DNA from 3 places in the Bacillus nitroreducens genome. Region 3 is predicted to be linked to each of the others. Evidence: riboswitches for the same ligand, from Rfam matches in the RefSeq annotation. Region 3 holds a riboswitch; each other region holds the start of a gene.
The links. Region 3 has a riboswitch for S-adenosylmethionine ahead of ACWPVE_RS13235 (methionine ABC transporter ATP-binding protein). Riboswitches for the same ligand answer to the same signal wherever they lie in the genome.
Positions count from the first base shown of each region.

Region 1 (7,552 bases), 1.7 Mb from region 3:
GGAATCTGTCTCAACTCTGCTTCATGTCGTAATTGATGTACAGCTTCAATAACATGTGACATACCTCCAGCAAGGTCTGCCTGACCAAAACCTAATTGACCCCCATGTGTATTCAGTGGCCAATCCCCATCATGACCGAAAGAATGCTCCTTCATCCAGGAACCAAACCTTCCAGGTTCACAAAGCCCTGCATTCTCCAATGTTTGTGCAACTACACTCGTATAACAATCATATATAGAAAGCAAATCCATATCGTGCACTGTTAAACCTGCTTGATCTAGTGCACTTGGAATGGCATAACTTAGTGGTGCATTTTCCAATGACGGTGCTTGGCTAACTGCCCTATGGGTGATTTTCTCTCCTGCTCCGAGCAGATAAACGGGCGAATGTACTCCTCTTTTGGCATTTTCAACTGAGGTAACAATGACTGCCGCTCCACCAGCGACTGGCATTACAATTTCGAATAAATGCAAAGGATCGATAATTAATGGAGATTTTAACACATCCTCAACAGAAGCAGGCTTACCATACGTTATCGCCTTAGGATTTAGCTGTGCATTTTTTCTTGCCCAATGAGCAATAAGTGCAAATTCCTCTTGAGTCGAACCATACTCCGCCATGTGACGTTGCTTTAGCAACGCGTAAGAAGTATTTGCACCTGAAGCGCCAAATGGAACATCAAATTCACGAATTGGGTTACGGTTCGGAGAACGTAAGGTTTTACCTTTTTCATTGATATTGGCAAGAACACATAGAACTGTTTTACACATACCTGCTTCAATCGCAGCAGCAGCTCTCCAGATCATGCCCGCACCAGTAGCACCTCCTAGGTCTACCACATTTGACATTGTTGGCTCTAGACCAAGGTATTCTGCAACTGTAGCTGGCACATGTTGCGGAGTCTCTCCTACTTGTGGACCAATTAATAAACCATCAATCTCACCTTTTACAATACCAGCGTCTTGAATAGCCAGCCTTGCTGACTCTGCAATTAACCCAAGAGTGGTTGCACCCTCGCTATAACGGACTGGAGTAAGCTCTCCAATCCCTATAATTGCACCTTTAGGTTGGCGTCTAACCATTATAAGAAACTCCTTTCAGTCAAGCTGCTATATTCTTCAAGGCATTCGGGATTTGCAAGTGAACCTTTGTTCTTTATTGGCTGTCCAAGTACTGTTGAACGCACCGCTCCCTCAACCTTTTTGCCGTTAATTGTATAAGGAATCTCTTTTACACTGTAAATACGTCTCGGTACATGACGTGGTGAAGCTTTTTTCCTAACTTCCTTACGAATGTAATCAACTAAGGCTTGATCGAGCTCTCCATCTTTTGTCACAACACACAACGCGATTTCTTCATCATTATCTACAGGAAAACCAAAAACGATTGAATCATGTACCTCAGGAATTTGTTCAACAACTCGATAGATTTCCGCAGTTCCAATTCGAACCCCACCAGGATTAAGTGTAGTATCCGCTCTACCGTAAATGACAAGCGTCTGTTCAACTGTCTGTTCTGCGAAGTCACCGTGGGACCATATACCAGGACGTTCAGCAAAATAAGCAGAATAGTAGCGCTCGTCTCCGTCCTCACCCCAGAATGTAATTGGCATGCTTGGAAATGCTTTTGTACATACTAATTCACCTTTTTCATTGATCACCGAAACTCCACGGTCATCTAGTACATCCACTGCCATACCGAGTGCTTTACATGTAATTTCTCCTCGTCTAACTGGATGTACAGGGGAACCCATCACAAAGCATCCAATAATTTCAGTTCCACCTGAAATAGAAGCTAGCATAATATCCGTCTTGATGTCGTTATAGATCCAATCATATTGTTCAGCTGCTAAAGGTGCTCCACAAGAAAGAACACTACGCAAACTAGATAGATCATGTTTCTTCCCTACCTGATAGCCCGCCTTCATCAAAGTTTCTAGATATTTTGGACTTGTTCCGAAATGTGTGAGTCCAATTTTTTCACTAATCTCCCATAAGATGCCTTTATTTTTCTTAGGAATGGGTGACCCATCATAGAGAAGAATTGCAGCACCGCTTGCTAATCCTGAAACAAGCCATGGGTACATCATCCATGCAGTATTTGTGTACCAAAACATTACATCTCCAGTTTTCACGTCACAATGCAACTGGTGTTCTTTTAAGTGTTGAAGCAATGTACCTCCTACCGAGTGAACAATCGCTTTTGGTAGTCCAGTAGTTCCAGATGTATATAGGATATATAGTGGATGATTAAAAGGAACTCTAGTAAACTCCAGCTGAGATGAGCTGTCTTGACATAAATCCTGCCAACTTAACACTGTTGTGTCTTGATTTACTACTAAATCAGTTCCTTCAGATAAAGTCACGATAGCCGAAACATCCTTAAGTACCTGACTAACTGCTGAAATGTTATCTCGAATATCAAAGAACTTTCCGTTATACTGGTATTCCAAAGTGGCTATTAATACCTTTGGACGAACTTGCCCAATCCGATCAATGATTCCCTTTGGACCAAAATCTGGAGAGCATGATGTCCATACAGCGCCTAGCGAAGTGGTTGCTAACAAGGCCACTAAGCCTTCAAGGCCATTTATAACAACACCTGCAACACGATCACCCTTATTTACTCCTAAACTTTTTAATCCATACTGAACAGTAGCCACCATGCTACGTAGTTCTCCAAATGTTACTGAACGAGAGACTCCGTTTTCATCTGCTGTGATAACGGCTGTCTGCCATTCTTCACCTTGTAAAAGATTCTCTGCAAAATTCAATTGGGCATCTGGAAACCATTGAGTACCAAGCATCCCACCATCACTTGGTGGAATCATTATCTTCGTACCTTTTTCTCCTACAACATTCGCAAAATCCCATACTGCTGACCAGAAGTTTTCAGGCTCAGCGACAGACCAGCGATGAAAACGCTCATAAGGCAGAAGCGGAAAACCGACCTTTTGTGAGAAATTCATCAAATTAGACTGTGAGACCCAAGTTTCACTTGGCTCCCACAGAATATTAGATTCTAGTAAACTGTGTTGTGTTGTCATTATTTTCTTCCTCCCTTATCGAAATTAAAGCATTTCCCTCGCTGCACCAGTCACCTAACAAAAACCATTTTAAAATTTCCGTCAGCTCATGCTTTTATCTTTTACTATTTAATAAATCTACCATGTAAAAACTGTAAGTCATTATCTGACTTTTAGTCTTAAATTTCGCAAGCGTAAGTAACAATTGCACCCCTGAGTCGTTGTGCTTCCTTATAAGTACATCTATTTTGAACAACTTCAAGACCCGCTTCTTTCGCTACCTCAACAGCTCTCGGAGAAATAACCCCTTCTTGTAGCCAGAACACTTTTGGCTGGATGTTAGCTGCCTCTGCTGCAACACCAATCGCTGCTTCAGGACTACGGAATACCTGAACAATATCTACCTTCACTGGAATAGAGGCTAAATCTGGATAAGCTTGCTCGCCTAATACTTCTGTTTCTCTTGGATTAACAGGAATAATTTTATAGCCGAGACGTTGCATTTTTCGTGCGAGTCTGTAGCTTGGTCGAGCTGGATTACCACTTAGTCCTACAACTGCAATTGTTTTGGCACGTTGAATTTCCTTCCCATCAACTTCTTCACGAATAAATGTAGATTGTAGAGCCCAACGAATGACTCCCTCATCGTTAACAGCTGTTTCACCTTTTTGCTCACCTTTTGATGAGATTCCTGTCGCTTCATAAAAAGCTTGGTCTAAATCATTGACTAGATCACGGTATGATTCAATTCCAACTGAAAGACGAATTAACTCTTCACTTACTCCCGTTAATTTTAATTCTTCTGCACTTAATTGCTGGTGAGTCGTTGACGCAGGGTGTATGATTAGTGACTTTGCATCTCCAACATTTGCTACATGTGACCATAGCGCAATGTTATTAATTACTTTCTTACCAGTTTCTCTGCCACCCTTAATTCCGAAGTTTACGATTGAACCAAATCCAGAACGTAAATATTTAGTTGCTAGTTCATGTGCTGGATGCTCTTCAAGACCTGGATAAGCAACCCATTCAACTGCAGGGTGTTCTTGTAGGAATCTTGCAACCTGTAATGCATTTTCATTATGTTTTTCGATTCGTAAGTGTAATGTTTCAAGTCCTTGTAGTAATAAGAACGCACTATGTGGACTTAAAGAAGAGCCAAAATCTCTTAAAAGCTGAACTCTGAGTTTTGTACTAAATGCCAAAGTACCAAATTCATTTGCATAAGATATGCCGTTATAGCTTTGATCTGGCTCTGTAAAACCTGGGAACTTTTCACTGTTCCAATTAAATCGGCCACCATCAATTACTAGTCCACCAATTGTTGTTCCGTGTCCACCAATCCACTTGGTTGCAGAGTGAACAACAATGTCTGCTCCAAATTGAATTGGTTTACAAACATATGGTGAAGCAAACGTATTGTCAATAATGAGAGGTATACCATTCTCATGTGCAATTTCCGAAACAGCTTCAATGTCTAATACATGCAAGCTTGGGTTTCCAATTGTTTCAGCAAATACAGCTTTTGTTTTAGGCGTAATTGCTTTTCTAAAATTCTCTGGGTCTGTTGGATCAACGAAATGAGTTTTAATTCCATATTTCGGTAACGTAACAGCGAAGAGATTGTAAGTTCCACCATATAAATTTGAAGCTGCTACAATTTCATCTCCTGCTTCCGCTACGTTCATGATAGCTAAAGCAATTGCAGCCATTCCTGACGATGTTGCTACGGCAGCGACGCCATCCTCCAATAACGCAATTCGCTTTTCAAGTACATCAACAGTCGGGTTACCAATACGAGAATAGATATTCCCAGACTCATCAAGGCTAAATAGACTTTGAGCATGATCTGTATTATGAAATACAAATGAAGTCGTTTGGTAGATTGGAACTGCTCGTGAACCCGTTGTTGGATCAGGAGATTGGCCCCCATGTAATAGTATCGTCTCATCATCATACGTGTTATATTGTGTAGTCATTGTTTATACCTCCGAATTCATTTTTAAAAGATTATTAGAATAATCGTTTTTTCATTTTATGGTTATATAAAAAGCCCCCTCAATATAAGAAGAGGGGGCCTCATCTTATCTATCAGGCGCTTAACGCACCTGCAGGAATTAGCACCTTTTCAAGCTTTCACTTGAAGGTTGCTGGACTTCTTCGGGCCTGTTCCCTCAGTCACTCTGGATAAGAAATATTTATTAAATTGACGTATTAACGTATTAACACTTCATCTACATAAAGGATTATAGAATATTTTATTAATATAGTCAATATATTTTTTGAAAAATGCTGATATTCTTAAGATTCCCTTTAAATCTCTTCCATATTAATCAAGAATGTTCTGTAGATTCCGCATAGAGCCTCTCTACATATTGGAAACAAACAAAACCCCTTCTGTAAGATAACAGAAGGGGCACATGAATATATAAACATCCTTTTACATTCGTCCACCTTCTCATCTTCGAAAGTAATAATACTTCCTCTGAACTTGGCACCGGGCTTTGACTAGCTGGTTGCCGAGGCTTCTTTGGGTCAGTCCCTCCACCTCTCGTGATAAGAAGAATTGCGTTATTTAACTATTAGAATAAATGTTATACATTTTAGATAATTTAGTCAATACTTAACGAAAAATTTTAAAAATTAAAGTCCCAAAAATACATTTAATGTACTCCACACTTAGTATAACTAATAAACAAACGTTTTCATTTTATTGAGTAGATGATAAAATGGGAATGGGACTAACTCCCTACAATTACCAAATTTAACATGCGAGCGATTACACTATTGCTTTGTAATCTACTTACGTCAAAATTGAGAGGCGACTCTTATGCTTAAGCAACTAAGAAAATGGAATACATTACGAAATCAAATTTTATTTATCTTCTTGTTTGTTATGATCATCGTTCTAGTAATTGTGGGACTACTAACTTTGAACGAGGTTTCTACTCTTTTAAAAAGCAATGCAGAGAAACAAATTAATCAGGTTGCTGTTGAAACAAATGCTAGATTTGAATCGTTATTCGAACAAATCAACATGTCCTCAAAACTCGTGATTACAGATGAAGAAGTGCAACATATACTTACAAAAATCTATGATGGGAAAGAAATCTCATTTCAAGAACGCCAGCAATTAATGGGAAGTGTTAACCGGATTTTAGGGAATAGCGATGGAATTTTTTCATATCAAATTTTTTCTAAGCAACAACATCGTGTGATACCTCTTGATGAAGGCTTATTAAAAGACCGAATTAATCCTAGATGGATTCAAAAAGCAGACCAAGCAAAAGGTAGGTTGGTCTGGGTTGGAGATGATCCACAAGATAAAAATAACTTCCTTGCCATAAGAAGAATAAGTTTAATCGACCGTACGTATAAAAATGGAGGATATTTACTAATTAGTATCGACCGTAATCACTTTCAGTTTGCAAAATCGAACAACCAATTTTCCATCCTGTTAGACAAAAATGAGCAGCCTATTATTCAGAATTACGATGGGGATCTCACAAAAATCATTTCAAATCCAGAAGGTACACTTCAACTTGAGGAAGGAGAATTTATAGTCTCAAGGGAAACCTCAACTCTTACAGGTTGGACAGTATTTATTTTAACCCCAATAAGTGAACTTACTAAAGGAATCGAAGGAATACGGAGAGGTATCGTTCTGTCTGGTGTAGTTGGTGCAGTTATTTTTATGAGTTTCTCCTTATTCCTGTCAACAATCATCACACAACCAATTGTTCGCTTAACCAAAACAATGCAACTTGCGGGAAAAGGAACTCTTACCTTAAATCCAAATGTTCCTTCAGTCAATGAAATTAATGAACTAAACAGTACTTACAATCAGTTGGTGAAGGAAACAAACCATTTAATCCAAATGGTTTATCAGAAAGAGATCCTACGTAGTCGTAGTGAATTAAAGGCACTTCAAGCACAAATCAACCCACATTTTCTTTTTAATACACTAGATGCCTTGCATTGGTCATTAGAAGAAAAAAATGAAGATGAACTATCTGATATTGTGATTGCAATGTCTGATTTATTCCGATATACCATCACAAAAGAGACTGATGATGATTGGGTATATCTAAAGGATGAAATCAAACACATTAAAGATTATATGGAAATTATGAAAATGAGATTTGGTGACCGCCTACAATGGAAAGTTACAATCCCTAATGAATGTATGCATGTACGAATTCCAAAACTCATTATTCAACCACTTGTTGAAAATGCGATCCTACATGGTGCTGGAAATAAAATCGGCGACTGTCTTGTAACGATCACAGTAGAACAAGTTAATACCAATCGGATTCGAATTTCAGTTCAAGATGATGGCCCTGGAATGGACCAAGAGCGCGTCCATCAAATCGTACAAGCGATGAAAACGAGTGGTGTCACTTCTACAAAAGGTAAAGGGATTGCTATTTCAAATGTAAATAAGCGCTTAAAACTCTACTACAACGAAAACTTGTATTCAGAACTATTAATTGAAAGTGAACCGACTAAAGGGACACGGATTTCGTT
Region 1 is NZ_CAXHYI020000003.1:273,030-280,581, forward strand. It holds gene ACWPVE_RS05155 (thiolase family protein) at 1-1,082, opposite strand, end outside; gene ACWPVE_RS05160 (acetoacetate--CoA ligase) at 1,082-3,046, opposite strand; gene ACWPVE_RS05165 (PLP-dependent aspartate aminotransferase family protein) at 3,205-5,004, opposite strand; SAM riboswitch class I at 5,107-5,219, opposite strand; SAM riboswitch class I at 5,481-5,588, opposite strand; gene ACWPVE_RS05170 (sensor histidine kinase) at 5,856-7,552, shown strand, end outside.
Region 1: linked by a shared signal. The riboswitch ahead of ACWPVE_RS05165 (PLP-dependent aspartate aminotransferase family protein) and the one ahead of ACWPVE_RS13235 (methionine ABC transporter ATP-binding protein) in region 3 are both predicted to bind S-adenosylmethionine.

Region 2 (7,552 bases), 1.1 Mb from region 3:
GGTGACCCTACTGCAACTGGCCCGATTCCGCCAATTCCTACAAATTCCGCTACCTCCCTCACGGTCCATTGTTTTTCAGGGTCTATTTTTGTAAATGTCTCAAGGGCTGAATGAATCGCATCATTTTTGATATATTCGATCTTGTCGTCTGGATTGTATCGAGATAAATCCACACCCGTCCAACCCCCAAAGAGAGCCAATCCACCTTCATAACTCGTATGTTTTTTATACTCTTCAAATTTTGCGTACGCTTCTTCTTCTGTACGTCCAACAATCGGTGTAAATAATGAAAGAACTTTAATCTCGTTTGGATCTCTCCCCGCATTTTTCGCTTCTTCACGTAGGGCTTTGACAAACGTTTGACCAATCGGAGCCGTAGGAACACTAATGAATACAAGTTCCGCATGTTTCGCCGCAAACTGCCTTCCTTTCTTCGAGGCACCTGCTTGAAAAATAACGGGTGTTCGTTGTGGTGATGGCTCACATAGATGAGCACCTGGTACCTTGAAATACTTGCCATGATGGTTAATATCATGCACTTTAGTTGGATCCGTATAAATCTTCTTTTCCTTATCTAAACGAACCGCTCCATCCTCCCAGCTCCCTTCCCATAATTTATAGACAACCTCAAGATATTCATCCGCTATGTCATAGCGTTCATCGTGATTAATTTGCTGGTCAAGCCCTAGATTTTTAGCTGCACTATCTAAATAGGAAGTGACAATATTCCAACCTATTCTTCCTTTTGTAAGATGGTCTAGTGTGGAAATCCGTCTTGCAAATGAATAAGGGTGCTCATAACTTGTTGATGCGGTGAGGCCAAATCCTAGATGCTTTGTCGCACGTGCCATAATAGGGACAACAAAAGCAGGGTCGTTGACAGGCACCTGTGCCCCTTGACGTACCGCAGCATCTCTTGAACCTTGATACACATCATATGTTCCTAAAACGTCTGCCAAGAAGATGGCATCAAACCGACCCTTCTCTAACAATCTAGCAAGGTATTCCCAATACTCGGCATCCTTGTAAATCGATGATTGATCATCTGGATGCGTCCATAATCCAGGCGATTGATGACCCGCACAATTCATATCAAATGCATTTAAATAGATTCTTTTCTTTGGCATTTTTTTACCTCCATTATGATTAAAAATGAATGCTAGTTCCCTTTCACACCGTGATTTCCGTTATACATTTGTTCCTGCGGGGTCTCAAGTCTCACACTTTCCCGCAGGAATTTTAAATCCTACCTAACGTCAACTCCCGTTTCACCAATCATTTGGGATGGGATTTTCCAATCAGAAAGCAATAATCTATTTGATGAGAGTCTAAAAAAGAAAATAGGGATCTTCCAAAAGAACAGTTTGATTACTCGGCTAAAAATATTTTTCACTCTATAAATTTTCAACATTTTAACTCCTCCCAACATGCCATACATAAGGTGGGCGTGTTTGATTCACCGCATAATCCCCGACCACTCTCTCTTTATAGATAAGAGGATTATGTGATGCTAGTGTTCGGGCATTACGCCAATAGCGATCAAAGCTCTTTGTTTGTAAGGTGGCGGAAGCACCCAATGCGTCGAACAATAATTCTGATGCTTCAAGTGTTAAGCTACTGACCACCGTTTGAGCCTGTGAAACTTCAATTTCCACCTCATCATTGAGCACTTCTTCATTTTCAACGTCTCCAGATAGACGGACTTCATATGCCTGTTGTAACGATTCGGCTGTTTTTACAACAATGGCTCCAGCAGCATAAGCCAAGCTATGTATTTTTCCAACTACTTGTAGCACTTGTGGATCTTCACTTGGACGAGCACCTGCTGCATGTGTATATGTTCGTTGACGCTCTGCTACAGCTTTTGAAACATCCGTTGCTGCTGCACGGGCAATCCCAGCAAGAGTTGCCAAATGCATCATTTGGAAAAAGCCAGCTAGATATTGCGCATTAAACTCCTCTGTTAAGATTTCCTCTTCCTTAATCGAAACATCTGTGAATCGTGTTGTTCCACTAGCTGTTAATTTTTGTCCAAAGCCATTCCAATCATCAATGACGTCTACGCCTTTTGCATATCTTGAGATAACCGCAAAGATATGATTGTCGTCACGGGTTGCCAAAACAAGAATCCAATCGGCATAAATCGTACCTGTTGAATAGTATTTTGTACCGTTTAAAAATAACTGGTCTCCTTCTCCTCTCGTTACATTTGTTAAGAAGCTGCCAGCCTTCGCGCCAGCGACTTCAGACCACGCATTCCCAACAAGATCTCCGTCTAAAATACGCTTTATCCACTTGCTTCTTTGTTCACCCTTTGGTGAATTTAATACCATCTCAACAAAAGAAAAATGTGCCCGCAGTGCTTGCGGGATATTCGAATCTGCCTCTCCTAATTCAATCAGAAGAGTAAATAACTCTGGAAGTGTTGCTCCCAAGCCTCCTTCTTCACGTGGAATCCGAATTGCTCCAAATCCTGCTTCTTTTAGCAATTGGATTTCCTCAAAAGGCAGCTTTCTCTCATTTTCTCGTTGAACGGCACCCTCTCGTATTTGTTGAAAAACCCCTCGGAATCTTGATGCCAATTGTTCGTAGTTCTTACTAGGGGCACTCCCCCATACACCTCTTACTTTTTCTAATGTTACTGTCATTTCTTTTCCTCCTTATGGTTTCATGTAAATAATATTTGGTGAAACGAATCGTACATTTTTTATTACTTGCTGCTTATTGAGGCTTTGCATCACCCCCTTTAAATGGTTCAGTTTGCTCTTTCTACGGTATGGAATTTCGAATTATTTTAAATAATCGCATCGGAATAGTAAGATTTAGTGCGATACAGAATCGCACTGAATCATAGAACGAAACTTTTTCTTCAAATTAAAAAGACACCTCACTTCCCACGTCTTGAATGAAAAGAAAGATGCCTTTAGTTGTCTAATCGGCAGATATGCAATTTTCTAATTTTCTTCATTTTATAAACTGATATTTTTTCGGCGTGAAAAATTTCTGAAGCTGTCTAGTTAATCCTCCATTTCCAAATCGAATAAATTTTTCATGTTCCTGCTTCATTCCTTCTTCCAAGGTGTGATCTAGAAATGCTAAAAGATAGATACGACGATGTTGAATGTTGATAATGCCATTTTCAAAAAACCAGTTATCGATTGTATTAAAAACACCTCGATTTACCCCATACTGATCATTGCACCATTTATAAAATTGCAAATCGGGTAAATTCAGATATTCATTTTGTGAAAATGTATCATGTCCTATTGTTTTAATACGAATGTTATGCACATGTAATGCTTTTTCCATGATGAGTGTCCTCCTTTTGTGTTTTCTCTTGTTTTTAAAAATAAAAAAACCAAAGGCACTGAAAAAATATACATTCTCACAGTGCCTTTGGTGGTCCAATCAGCAATTCTACATATTAAATTTTCGGTTATAATCGAGTAAAAATATAAAAAACCTCTTCAAAATAAGAAGAGGTTAATGGATTCGTCCTATTTACTCTCCTTATCTTTCAAGCATACGCTTGCTGGAATTGGCACAGTACTATAAAGCCTGTTGCCGAGGTATCGTCGGGCCAGTCCCTCCACCTCTCTTGATAAGTAATTTGTTCATTATTTAATTAATTTACAATATAAGCCATATTAAAAACATTGTCAACTACCTTTTCAGAAAAATATGAAAGTGTAGGATAGGGAGAATTCCAATCCTCCTTACTATACAGGCGGTCAGGACCTACATTTGTGAAAATGTAAAAAAATAGGTGAACAGCAGAACCGTCCCCCTGTTCCCCCTGTTCTACTACCTACCCTAGGTTTTCTACTAGGTAACTTAGGACCGCATCTATGTCTTTTTTCGTGATTTGGTGGTGTGTGACCATTCGCACTTTTTTAGGGCCTATTTTCTTCACTAAGATATTTCTAGATTTTAATAGATCCACTAATCGATCGGCATCCCAGCCTTCTTGTACAATTTCAATGGATACGATATTCGTTTGGAATTGTTCTGAGAGCAGTTTTAGGCCTGGAATCGTGGATAGTCCGTCACTTAAATGACTGGCTAATTGATGATCGTTCTGCATGTGATTTGTCATTTTCTGAAGCGCAATGATTCCTGGTGCCGCAATGATACCTGCTTGCCTCATCCCTCCGCCTAATCTTTGGCGTATTTTCTTTGCTTTTTGAATAAAGGTCTTTGGTCCTAATAAGATTGAGCCGATTGGACAACCTAACCCCTTTGTTAAACAAATTTGTACTGCATCCGCATATTGACAAATGACCGAGGCTGGCACATTTAGGTAAGTTGCGGCATTAAAGAGCCTAGCACCGTCTAAATAGACAGGAATTCCATTTCGCTTTGCCACTTCTTTTATGTCCTTCATATTTTCGAGGGGGACAACTGAACCTTCATTTAAGTTATAGGTATTTTCTAAACAAATGAGTCCCGTTTCCGCTGCTTGAATTCCAACAGGTTGAATGGATTCTTCTATTTCGTTTATATCATAAACCCCTTTTGTTACGGAAACACTTCGCGCTTGGACTTGAGAAAGTGCAGCTAACCCTGCTACTTCAAGATTATATAAGTGGGATTCCTTCCCCATGATGACTTCTTGGCCGCGTTCTGTCATCGTCATGACCGCTACTTGGTTCGACATTGTACCCGAGATTGTCAACATCGCATCTTCCATATCTAGCATAGAAGAAGCGAGCCTTTCCAGTTCAATGACTGTCGGATCTTCGCCAAGAATATCATCGCCTAGCTTCGCTTTTGTTATCGCCTCTACCATTTCTTGAGTTGGCATCGTTTCAGCATCACTTCGTAAATCGATTCGTTTCACTAATATTCTCCTTTTTCCTTGTAACTTTTTTATACAGCTTCATCTTTTCCAAAAAACTTATTTACGACCATACTAATAGCTCCATCTCCTACCACATTGGTAGCTGTTCCAAAACTATCTTGAATCATAAATAACGTTAACATTAGCCCTAATGCTGCTTCGTCAAACCCGAGAGAAGACTGCAAGATTCCCAACGCCGCTAGCACTGAACCACCAGGAACTCCGACAGCACCAACCTCGATAATGCCTAATAAAATGATAAATGAAATCACTACACCTACTGGTGGTAATTGGCCCGTGGTCATTTGCGAGACAGTAAATGCACTAATCGTAATCGCCATGGCAGCACCTGATAGATGAACGGTATTGCATAATGGAATTACAAAGTCTGCAATACTCTTTTTCATGTAAGGAACCGTTTTGGCTTGTTTTAAGGCTACAGGTAATGTCGCTGCACTGGACATTGTACCCAATGCTGTAAAATAAGCAGGAATCATCGCCTTAAACATCGGAATAGGATTATTTTTTGATATCAACCCAGCTACAGAGTATTCAATAAATAACCAGACAAACTGCAAAATGATAATTAAAAGTAGCATCTTTCCAAAGATTCCAATGCTAGAAAACAGCTCTCCCTTTGCAGTGATTCCAGCGAATATACACGCAATAAAGAAAGGGAGAATCGGAAGAATAATCTTATTGATACATAGGGTAACGATATCTCTTAATTCACCTATCGCATTCTTAATAGTTGTCCCTTTTACAACCGTACTTCCAATACCTAGGATAAAAGCAAGGATTAAGGCACTCATTACACTCATAATTGGAGTCATTTCAATCTCAATATACGGTGCACCAATTGCTGCTGCATCTGCTCCTGAACTTGAGTCAATGGCAAAAAGCGGAATCACCAGATAAGCCACACCAGCTGCCAACCCGCATGCGATGATGGTATCAATATACGAAATCCCAACAGTGAAGCTTAATAACTTCCCTGCCTTTTTCCCAAACTCTGAAATGGCGGCAGCTACAAACGAAATAATGATAAGAGGAATAATAAATTTGATTAATCCACCTAATAACACCCTGCCTGTCTCTGTTAATCGAATCAACCAATCAATGTCTAAAAAACCAATCCCAATCCCAATCAGTAGACCTAGAATCAACTTCGGAATAAGTCCCAACTTCGGCATACACATTTCCCCCTTCTTTATTTTGTTGTATTCAGTATCAGATAGATACTACATACCAGTTCAGTTGATACCTTTAGAAAAATATCAAACTAGAAAACGATACCAGATGGCACAAACAATGATCTATCTGAGATTAAGGCTATATGACAAATCTGGCATCTACTCTCCCAAACTATGAGAAGTTTTTAATATACATTGTATGAACGAACAAAAGAGGATATGAAAGAAACAGTGGGACGGTTCTAGCGTTTCCCTATTTTTTTACATTTCTAGATTCAGAATCAGGGCAAAGAGCAAAGCAATGGTTCGATAGTTGTGGGACAAATTGGCTGTGTAGTTCTTCTTGTTACACTAAAGAAGTTAAAGTTCACAAATCTTTAGGGCAATTGAAAAAGGCAAGTTGTCCAACACAACTTGCCTTTCGTTTATAGCGCCACACCAGTAAAGACGACCGTGAATAAGTCTATGAGTATCGAGGAATTTCACTTCTTTACGATCGGGATATATATGTCAAAGTGTGGATCAGTGGGATCTCGATCGAGTGGATATCGTTCATGCTTTATGGGCATATATTTATCAAAGTACTCTACACCCGCTTCTCTATATGCTTTATACTCACTATTCAATAACCAATTATGTAAATCCGTATAGGTCCGCTTGATATCTTCGCCTTTGTTATGTGTGGTTTTCACATACGTCAATTGAGGTACTTCAATTTCTACCATTCCATCAGGAACTTCTTGTTGATCATTTACTTCGTACACGGCGTAGTGCACAAAGCCATTCTCAATTACATGATACGATAATCCTAGCTGAACATGTGGGTTTAATTTGTCTTCTAACTCTTTGGCACGTTCTTCTGCTTGTCGAATGACATTTTTTAAATAAGGCACAATTTCAGAGAATGTCCCTTCCCATTTTAATCCGACTGCACGATAGCTGGGTAAAGACAAAATTTCATAGCGCACTCTAATTCCTCACTCTCATTTATAATTGCACATTTTCTCTTTCGCGAACATCTAAATGGCACTCACCTCCAATTAAAAGGAGTATATTCTATTATTTCCCAATCCAAACCTGCTCTCAAGATTATCAAATTCCAATTATCGCTCCATCCTTCTACCACATACCTTACAGAACCTACCATTATGCTCATATCATCCAGGCCTACTTCATATGAATCTTTATCCGTTTGAATGACTAAAGTAGTATGGATCGGTGGAAGTGTTCGTGTGTCAACCTCTTTTAACTTTATTTCTTGCTTTAACATTTTTTCAATTAATTCATTATCCGTTATTGTAGCTGTAACAGTTTTTGTCACAAGCCTTGGTTGATCATAAATCGTGATTTGTTCTACAATCTCCTCTTCATCCATTACATTCTCCAAAACTTCAGCAAATGTCGTTTTCTTTGAATGTTCATTAATGAAGTAACCCACACAAATAATCACTATAGCAATCGCCGTAAAAACTTCCTTCTTGTTCATAAACAATCCCCCGTTAAGTGACGCAAAACTTAG
Region 2 is NZ_CAXHYI020000003.1:3,045,442-3,052,993, reverse strand. It holds gene ACWPVE_RS18790 (LLM class flavin-dependent oxidoreductase) at 1-1,127, opposite strand, end outside; gene ACWPVE_RS18785 (hypothetical protein) at 1,247-1,411, opposite strand; gene ACWPVE_RS18780 (acyl-CoA dehydrogenase family protein) at 1,413-2,648, opposite strand; gene ACWPVE_RS18775 (hypothetical protein) at 2,965-3,309, opposite strand; SAM riboswitch class I at 3,508-3,608, opposite strand; gene ACWPVE_RS18770 (threonine aldolase family protein) at 3,809-4,840, opposite strand; gene ACWPVE_RS18765 (cation:dicarboxylate symporter family transporter) at 4,870-6,033, opposite strand; gene ACWPVE_RS18760 (GyrI-like domain-containing protein) at 6,516-7,001, opposite strand; gene ACWPVE_RS18755 (hypothetical protein) at 7,064-7,519, opposite strand.
Region 2: linked by a shared signal. The riboswitch ahead of ACWPVE_RS18775 (hypothetical protein) and the one ahead of ACWPVE_RS13235 (methionine ABC transporter ATP-binding protein) in region 3 are both predicted to bind S-adenosylmethionine.

Region 3 (7,552 bases):
ATCTCTTGAATAGAAGAAGCGTTGATAAATTTACGAACCTTTTCACGAGCATTCTCATAAGCATCGGTTGCTTTTGTACCAAGAGTATGAACCCCGCGATGGACATTGGAGTTATATTCTCGGTAGTATCGATCAAGCGTTTCGATAACAGTCACGGGCTTTTGAGAAGTGGCAGCACTGTCTAAATAGACAAGTGGTCTGCCATTAACTTCCTGATTTAAGATTGGGAACATAGAGCGAATATCTTGGATATTCATTATCTTACTTTCCTTTCAATTACCTCTACGAGTTGCTTTTTAACACCTTCAATTGGAAGTTCTTTTACAACTGGTGCAAGGAATCCATGGATAACTAAGCGCTCTGCTTCTTCTTGCGGTATACCACGGCTCATTAAATAATATAATTGTAGTGGGTCAACCCTACCAACTGATGCAGCGTGACCTGCTGTTACATCATCTTCATCAATTAGTAAAATTGGGTTTGCATCCCCACGCGCTTTCTCACTTAGCATTAATACTCTTGATTCTTGTTCTGCATTTGATTTAGAAGCTCCATGTTCAATCTTTCCAATACCATTAAAGATCGAACTTGCGCTGTCCTTCATGACACCATGTTTTAAAATATATCCTTCTGAATTTTTACCATGGTGCGTAATGTTAGTCGTAAAGTTTTGTTTTTGTTCTCCTCTACCTACAACAACTGTTTTAGAATCAGCATGTGAGCCATCCCCAACTAAATGAGTGATGTTTTCTGAAATCGTATCACCATCATTCATAAGTCCAAGAGCCCATTCAATTTTACTGTCACGACCGACTACACCGCGACGAGCAACATAAGTAGTGTTTCCTGTTGCTAACGCATCAACAGCTCCATATGTTACTTTTGCATTGGCACCAACAATTACTTCTGAAACAATATTTACAATTGTATCTACAGAATCTGTTGTAGAAAGATAGTTTTCAACATAAGTAACAGAACTATTATCTTCAGCCACTACAATAACATGATTGAAAGTAGCTGCTTCACCGTTGTCTTGAATAAATACTGCATGTAATGGAACAGTTACTTCAACATTCTTAGGAACATATACAAAAGCCCCACCATTTACTAACGCAGCATGTAGTGCTGTCAAACGGTGTTCGTCCACTTTAACAGCTTCTGTCATAAAATACTTTTGAAGAAGGTCACTATGTTCACGAGCAGCTGTATGAATATCTGTAAAAATAACGCCGTTTGCTTTTACCTCTTCTGTAAGAGAAATAAATGCTGGAGTGTTATTACGTTGAATATATATATTCTTTTCTTCTTCAATATCAATAAGTGATTTAATTTCTTCTGGTAATTCGTCAATTGAGTTATAAGGTGCACTTTCCACAACATGATTTGTAAATTGTGTAAAGTTCCATTTATCAATTTTTGTTTTGTCTGGTCTTGGCATTGGAAGATCTTCAGCTTTTTCAAGAGCTTGTAAGCGAAGTTCCGCAAGCCAGCTTGGTTCACCAAGAGTAGACGAATAACCTCTGACATAATCTTTATCAAATGGTAATTTCGTTTCGATTGTCATCATTATCCTCCTAACGCTTACGCTTCTTGACCTACAGTTTCATCTTCAATTCCTAGTTCTTGCTTAATCCAGTCATATCCTTCTGCTTCTAGGCGTTGTGCAAGCTCTGGTCCTCCAGATTTAACGATACGACCTTGCATCATGACATGTACTTTATCTGGTGTAATATAGTTAAGTAAGCGTTGGTAGTGAGTAATGATTAAGCAACCAAACTCTTCTCCGCGCATATCATTAATTCCTTTAGAAACAACTTTTAATGCATCAATGTCAAGCCCTGAGTCAATCTCATCAAGAATTGCAATCTTTGGCTCAAGCATTGTTAATTGTAGGATTTCATTACGTTTCTTTTCCCCACCTGAGAAGCCTTCGTTCAGGTAACGTTGAGCCATATCAGGATCCATTTCTAGCTTTTCCATGTTTTTATCCATAGTGCGGATAAATTTCATTAGAGAGATTTCGTCGCCTTCTTCACGACGTGCATTAATTGCAGAACGAAGGAAGTCAGCATTTGTAACTCCAGCAATTTCACTTGGATATTGCATTGCTAAGAAAAGACCAGCACGTGCACGCTCATCAACTTCCATTTCTAAAACATCTTCACCGTCAAGTGTAACGCTACCTTTTGTAACCTCATACTTAGGGTGACCCATAATTGCAGATGATAAAGTTGATTTACCTGTACCATTTGGTCCCATAATTGCGTGAATTTCTCCACCGTTTATCTCAAGGTTAACTCCCTTTAAAATCTCCTTGCCTTCAATCTCGACATGAAGATCCTTAATAACTAAAGTTGATCCTGCCATTACAACTACCTCCATTAGACAAAAAATATTTGTATAGAATTGACAAATTAAGTCAAAACTTCATTCTCATTTTATACTCATTACAATCTTATATCAAATTCAATCTGATATCAACCTTTACACTTTGGCATCAGGAATACATTTTCTATTATGTAAGGTTATTAAATTAGGTTGGTCTGAAAAGACTAAATATGAGAGCTAAATGAGAAAATTTTCGCTTAAATCTTGTCCAACACTAAGATAACATAATTTAAAAAGATATGTAAGGATGAAGGGGCTACGTTACTCAATACTGGATATATTTTTCACTAATTCTATAAATTCATTCAATATAATAAAAAACCCAGCATGTTGACACTGGGTTAGAACTAGATTTATAACTCTACCTTTGTATAATTCGATGAATTTGAGCTACTATCGTTAGACTCTTTTTATAATCCCGTTCACGACATTCCTCAATTCGCATGCGCTCGTCTAATTTTTGACAATAATCCTTATATCCAATCCCATGAGCCTGATGCATTGCCTTTTCCATTTCGCCCGTATAATTCAAACGGATTTGATTGATATCGAACCAATCCCTTCTTTTTTGTTGGATACAAATATAATGGTAACATCACCTTGAAACTTCCTCAAATACGGTATTCACGTATATTCTTCGATTCCTCTAATGAAAAAGGCATAGTGAAAATGAATGATCCATTATAAGTAACAAACCAATAAATACCTTTCATATCCTTGGATTTACTCCAAATTTGCTTTATAAAACAAATATAAGGTTGACCATCCACTGGTCAACCTCTCCTCTTATTCTTTAGCTGGAATAACAGATCCACTATATTTTTCTTCAATAAATTTAGTAATCTCTTCTGATCCTAAAACCTCTAGTAATGTTTGAATCGCATCACTATTTTCCTCACCTTGAGGAACCGCAATAATGTTCACATAAGGGTTATCCTCTGGAGATTCAACGATTAGAGCATCTGTAGTTGGATTTAAGTCAGCATCTAGTGCATAGTTACCGTTAATTGCAACTAGGTCTCCTTCTTCTCCCTCATACACTTTTGTTAGGAGCGCTGCATCAAGTTCCATTTCAAATTTAAGTTCTTTTGGATTTTCAACGATATCATCAGGAGTTGCACTTACTTTTTCAATTCCTTCTTTTAATGTAATAAGCCCTTCTCTTTCTAACATTGCAAGTACGCGGCCATGGTCAGCAACTGAATTACTCATAATTAATGTTGCGCCATCTGGAATCTCATCTATAGATTTGTATTTTTTTGTAAAAATACCAATTGGTTCAATATGAACGCCACCAGCGTTTACAATTTCGTAGCCTTTTTCTTCAACTTCTTTATTTAAGTAAGGAATATGTTGGAAATAGTTTGCATCTAAGTCGCCTTCACTTAAAGCTCTATTCGGAATTGCATAATCAGTAAATTCCTTAATATCTAACGTAATTCCTTTTTCCTCTAATAGAGGTTTTGCTTCTTCTAAAATCTCTACATGCGGTACTGGTGTAGCTCCGATTGTAATGGTTACATTTTCGGATTCTCCTTCAGCTCCACCGTTGTTGTTTTCTTTTGTTCCTTCTTCATCTGCTGTTCCACATGCAGCAAGTGCTAGTACAAATGCTACTACTAGAATTGACTGTAAAAACTTCTTCATCGAGTTTTCCCTCCATTTTTATCGTTTATCTATTATAGAAGTGAGAATATCACCTATAAGCTGAATGATAAATACAATGACTAATATTAATATAGTTGCTACAAAAGTTACATCTAAGTTTGAGCGGTGGTATCCTTCCAAATAGGCCAATGTGCCCAGACCACCTGCACCCACTGTTCCTGCCATTGCTGTATAACCAACTAGCGCAATAGCGGTAACGGTGATACCCGAAATAATCGCTGGCAAAGATTCAGGTATTAAAACTTTCCAGATGATTGTCGTTGTCGTTGCACCCATTGATCTTGCTGCCTCAATCACACCTTTATCAATCTCACGAAGAGCAATTTCAACCATTCTTGCATAGAAAGGTGCCGAACCTATAATTAATGCTGGTAGTGCTCCTTTTACACCTAACATCGTTCCCATAATAAGACTGGTAAACGGAATTAGTAAAATGATTAAAATAATGAAAGGAATGGAACGAAAAATATTAACGAATGATGCAATAACAGAGTTCAACACTTTATTTTCCCAAAGATTTCCCTTAGAAGTTAAGAACAGTAATAATCCTAAAATAAGTCCGAATATAAAGGTTAAAACAACGGATATCCCCGTCATACTCAATGTTTCAAGCGTCGATTCCCACACATTTTCCCACTTTACGTTTGGTAAGTATTTTTCCATCATTGGCTCAGCACCTCCACTTCAACCTGTTGCTTACGGATGTACTGGATAGCCTGTTCAATTTCATTAGTATCCCCATTAAAATGTACAAACAAAGTTCCATAAGATCCACTTTGGGTTTGTGAAATTTTTCCTTGAATGATTGTAACACTCACTTCATAACTTCTTATTACATCCGTAATTAGTGGAGTTTCAGCTGCCTTTCCAACAAAGGTTAATTGCACGACCTTTCCACTTGAATACTGCTCCAAGAGGTGTTCGATCGTCTCCTTCGTTTCTTCAGGTTCTGTAACTTGTTGTACAAAACGCTTTGTAATATTAGCTTTAGGCTTTTTGAACACTTCAAGTACTTTTCCTTGCTCAACTATCTCTCCGTTTTCCATGACTGCGACACGGTGACAAATTTTTCGAATCACATGCATTTCATGGGTAATTAACACAATCGTTAACCCTAATCGTTGATTTATATCAACCAGTAAGTCTAATATAGAATCCGTTGTTTCTGGATCTAACGCAGATGTTGCTTCATCACAAAGGAGTACTTTTGGATTGTTGGCAAGTGCTCTTGCAATCCCTACTCTTTGCTTTTGTCCCCCACTTAGCTGAGATGGATAAGCATTTTCTCTGCCTTCTAATCCTACAAGCTTAATTAGCTCTGCTACTCGTTTTTCTCGCTTTGGTTTTGGCACCTTTGCGATTTCAAGTGGAAAGGAAATATTTTCGCGAACTGTACGGGACCACAGTAAGTTAAAGTGCTGAAAGATCATGCTTATTTCTTTTCGAGCTTCTCGTAATGCTTTACCTTTTACGGTCGTAATGTTATGACCTGCAACCATAACTGTACCATCTGTTGGGGCTTCAAGCCCATTTAATAAACGTATAAGGGAGCTTTTACCTGCACCACTGTAACCAATGATTCCAAATATTTCTCCTTCATTAATTTCCAGGTCAATATTGTTAACGGCTGTAACCGAATTTGTTTTAGATTGATAAATCTTTTTCACATTTTTAAGTGTTATCATATCGTCACACCTTCTATTCATCGAAATGCGCTGACCCCATCTATCGGCGACAAGGATAAGACGAGCACTGACAGAAGGTGTTTCTTACCTTCCGTAGCGATTGACTTAGACCAGAGACCCGATGGCGCCTGTAGCTATACATCTCATAAGACTTTGTTTAGTTTATGCGAGTAAGCAAATAATTAAAAAAGAAAATAAAAATGCCTTCCTGCTAAAGAGAGCAGAAAGGCACCATAAAATGAATTCCTTCCTCTCATCTTCCAAAGCTATTGCTTTGTGTGAATTGGCACCTTTTCAACAAATGTTGACGGTTGCTGGGTTTCATCGGGCACATCCCTCCACCACTCTAAATAAGAGTATCTAATCTATTTACTTTTAAACGTTCATTCTAAACAATATGAAGGTTATATTATCATCAGTAGCAATTGCTGTCAATGGAAATGGTGTGACAAAATTTATCCATTTACTTTAATGCGTTTTCTGCAGTGTAAGCTGAACTTGTACCGTTCGCTATTTTAATAGCTTGTTCTAAGTCTTCTAATATATCATCGATATTTTCAATACCGATAGATAAGCGAACTAAGTCTTCTGTTGTACCAGATGCCTTTAAGTCTTCTGAACTTAATTGTTGATGGGTGGTGCTAGCTGGGTGAATGATTAGGCTCTTTGCATCACCGACATTTGCAACATGTGACCAAAGTTCAACACTGTTGATTAGTTTTTCACCAGCTTCTCTTCCACCTTTGATACCAAAGATAACAACGGATCCTGCACCTTTTGGTAGATATTTATCAGCTAATTGTTTATTAGGATGATCCTCTTCACCAGGGTATTGAACCCATTCAACACCTGGATGGTTTTTAAGATAGGAAACTACCTTTTTTGTGTTTGCAATATGTTCTTTCATACGAACATGTAATGTTTCAAGACCTAGGTTAAATTGGAATGCATTGAATGGACTTAAAGCAGCCCCAGTATCACGAAGTAGTTGAACTCTTGCTTTAATAATAAAAGCGACTGGTCCAAGCGCTTCAGCATAGACTAAATCATGATAGCTTGGATCTGGTGTTGTGAAACCTGGGAATTTCGGTGAATTCCAATCAAATTTACCACCATCTACAATAATTCCTCCCATTGTTGTTCCATTACCTAATAGCCATTTTGTAGCTGAATGAATAACAATATCTGCCCCATGCTCAATCGGTCTGCACAGATATGGAGTAGAAAAGGTATTGTCAACAATTAATGGAATCCCTGCCTCATGAGCAATATTAGCAACGGCTTCAATATCAAGGACATCTAAACTTGGATTTCCAATCGTCTCTGCAAAGATCGCTTTTGTATTTGGAGTTATAGCTTGACGGAAATCCTCTGAGTTAGTGGGTTTTACAAAATGCGTTTTAATTCCATACTTAGGAAGCGTATTTGCGAATAGGTTATACGTTCCACCATATAGTGTAGAAGCTGATACAATCTCATCTCCAGCACCTGCAATATTTAGAATAGCTGTCGTGATTGCTGCCATTCCACTTGAAACAGCCAACGCACCGACCCCACCCTCTAATTGTGCAACTCTTTCTTCAAATACAGTTGTTGTTGGATTATGAATACGTGTATAGATATATCCATTCTCTTTTAAACCGAATAGATTTGCTGCATGCTCAGTTGTATTAAATTTGAATGCATTAGATTGATAGATTGGTACAGCTCTAGCACCTGTTATTGGATCTGCTTCTAGTCCTCCATGTATCGCAATTGTTTCTGGTCTATAATTCTTTTGTTTTTCGCTCATTAGAATCTCTCCCTATTTT
Region 3 is NZ_CAXHYI020000003.1:1,950,318-1,957,869, reverse strand. It holds gene ACWPVE_RS13265 (cysteine desulfurase) at 1-257, opposite strand, end outside; gene sufD (Fe-S cluster assembly protein SufD) at 257-1,564, opposite strand; gene sufC (Fe-S cluster assembly ATPase SufC) at 1,582-2,367, opposite strand; gene ACWPVE_RS13250 (hypothetical protein) at 2,862-2,987, opposite strand; gene ACWPVE_RS13245 (MetQ/NlpA family ABC transporter substrate-binding protein) at 3,175-4,035, opposite strand; gene ACWPVE_RS13240 (methionine ABC transporter permease) at 4,054-4,722, opposite strand; gene ACWPVE_RS13235 (methionine ABC transporter ATP-binding protein) at 4,719-5,741, opposite strand; SAM riboswitch class I at 5,992-6,098, opposite strand; gene ACWPVE_RS13230 (O-acetylhomoserine aminocarboxypropyltransferase/cysteine synthase family protein) at 6,205-7,533, opposite strand.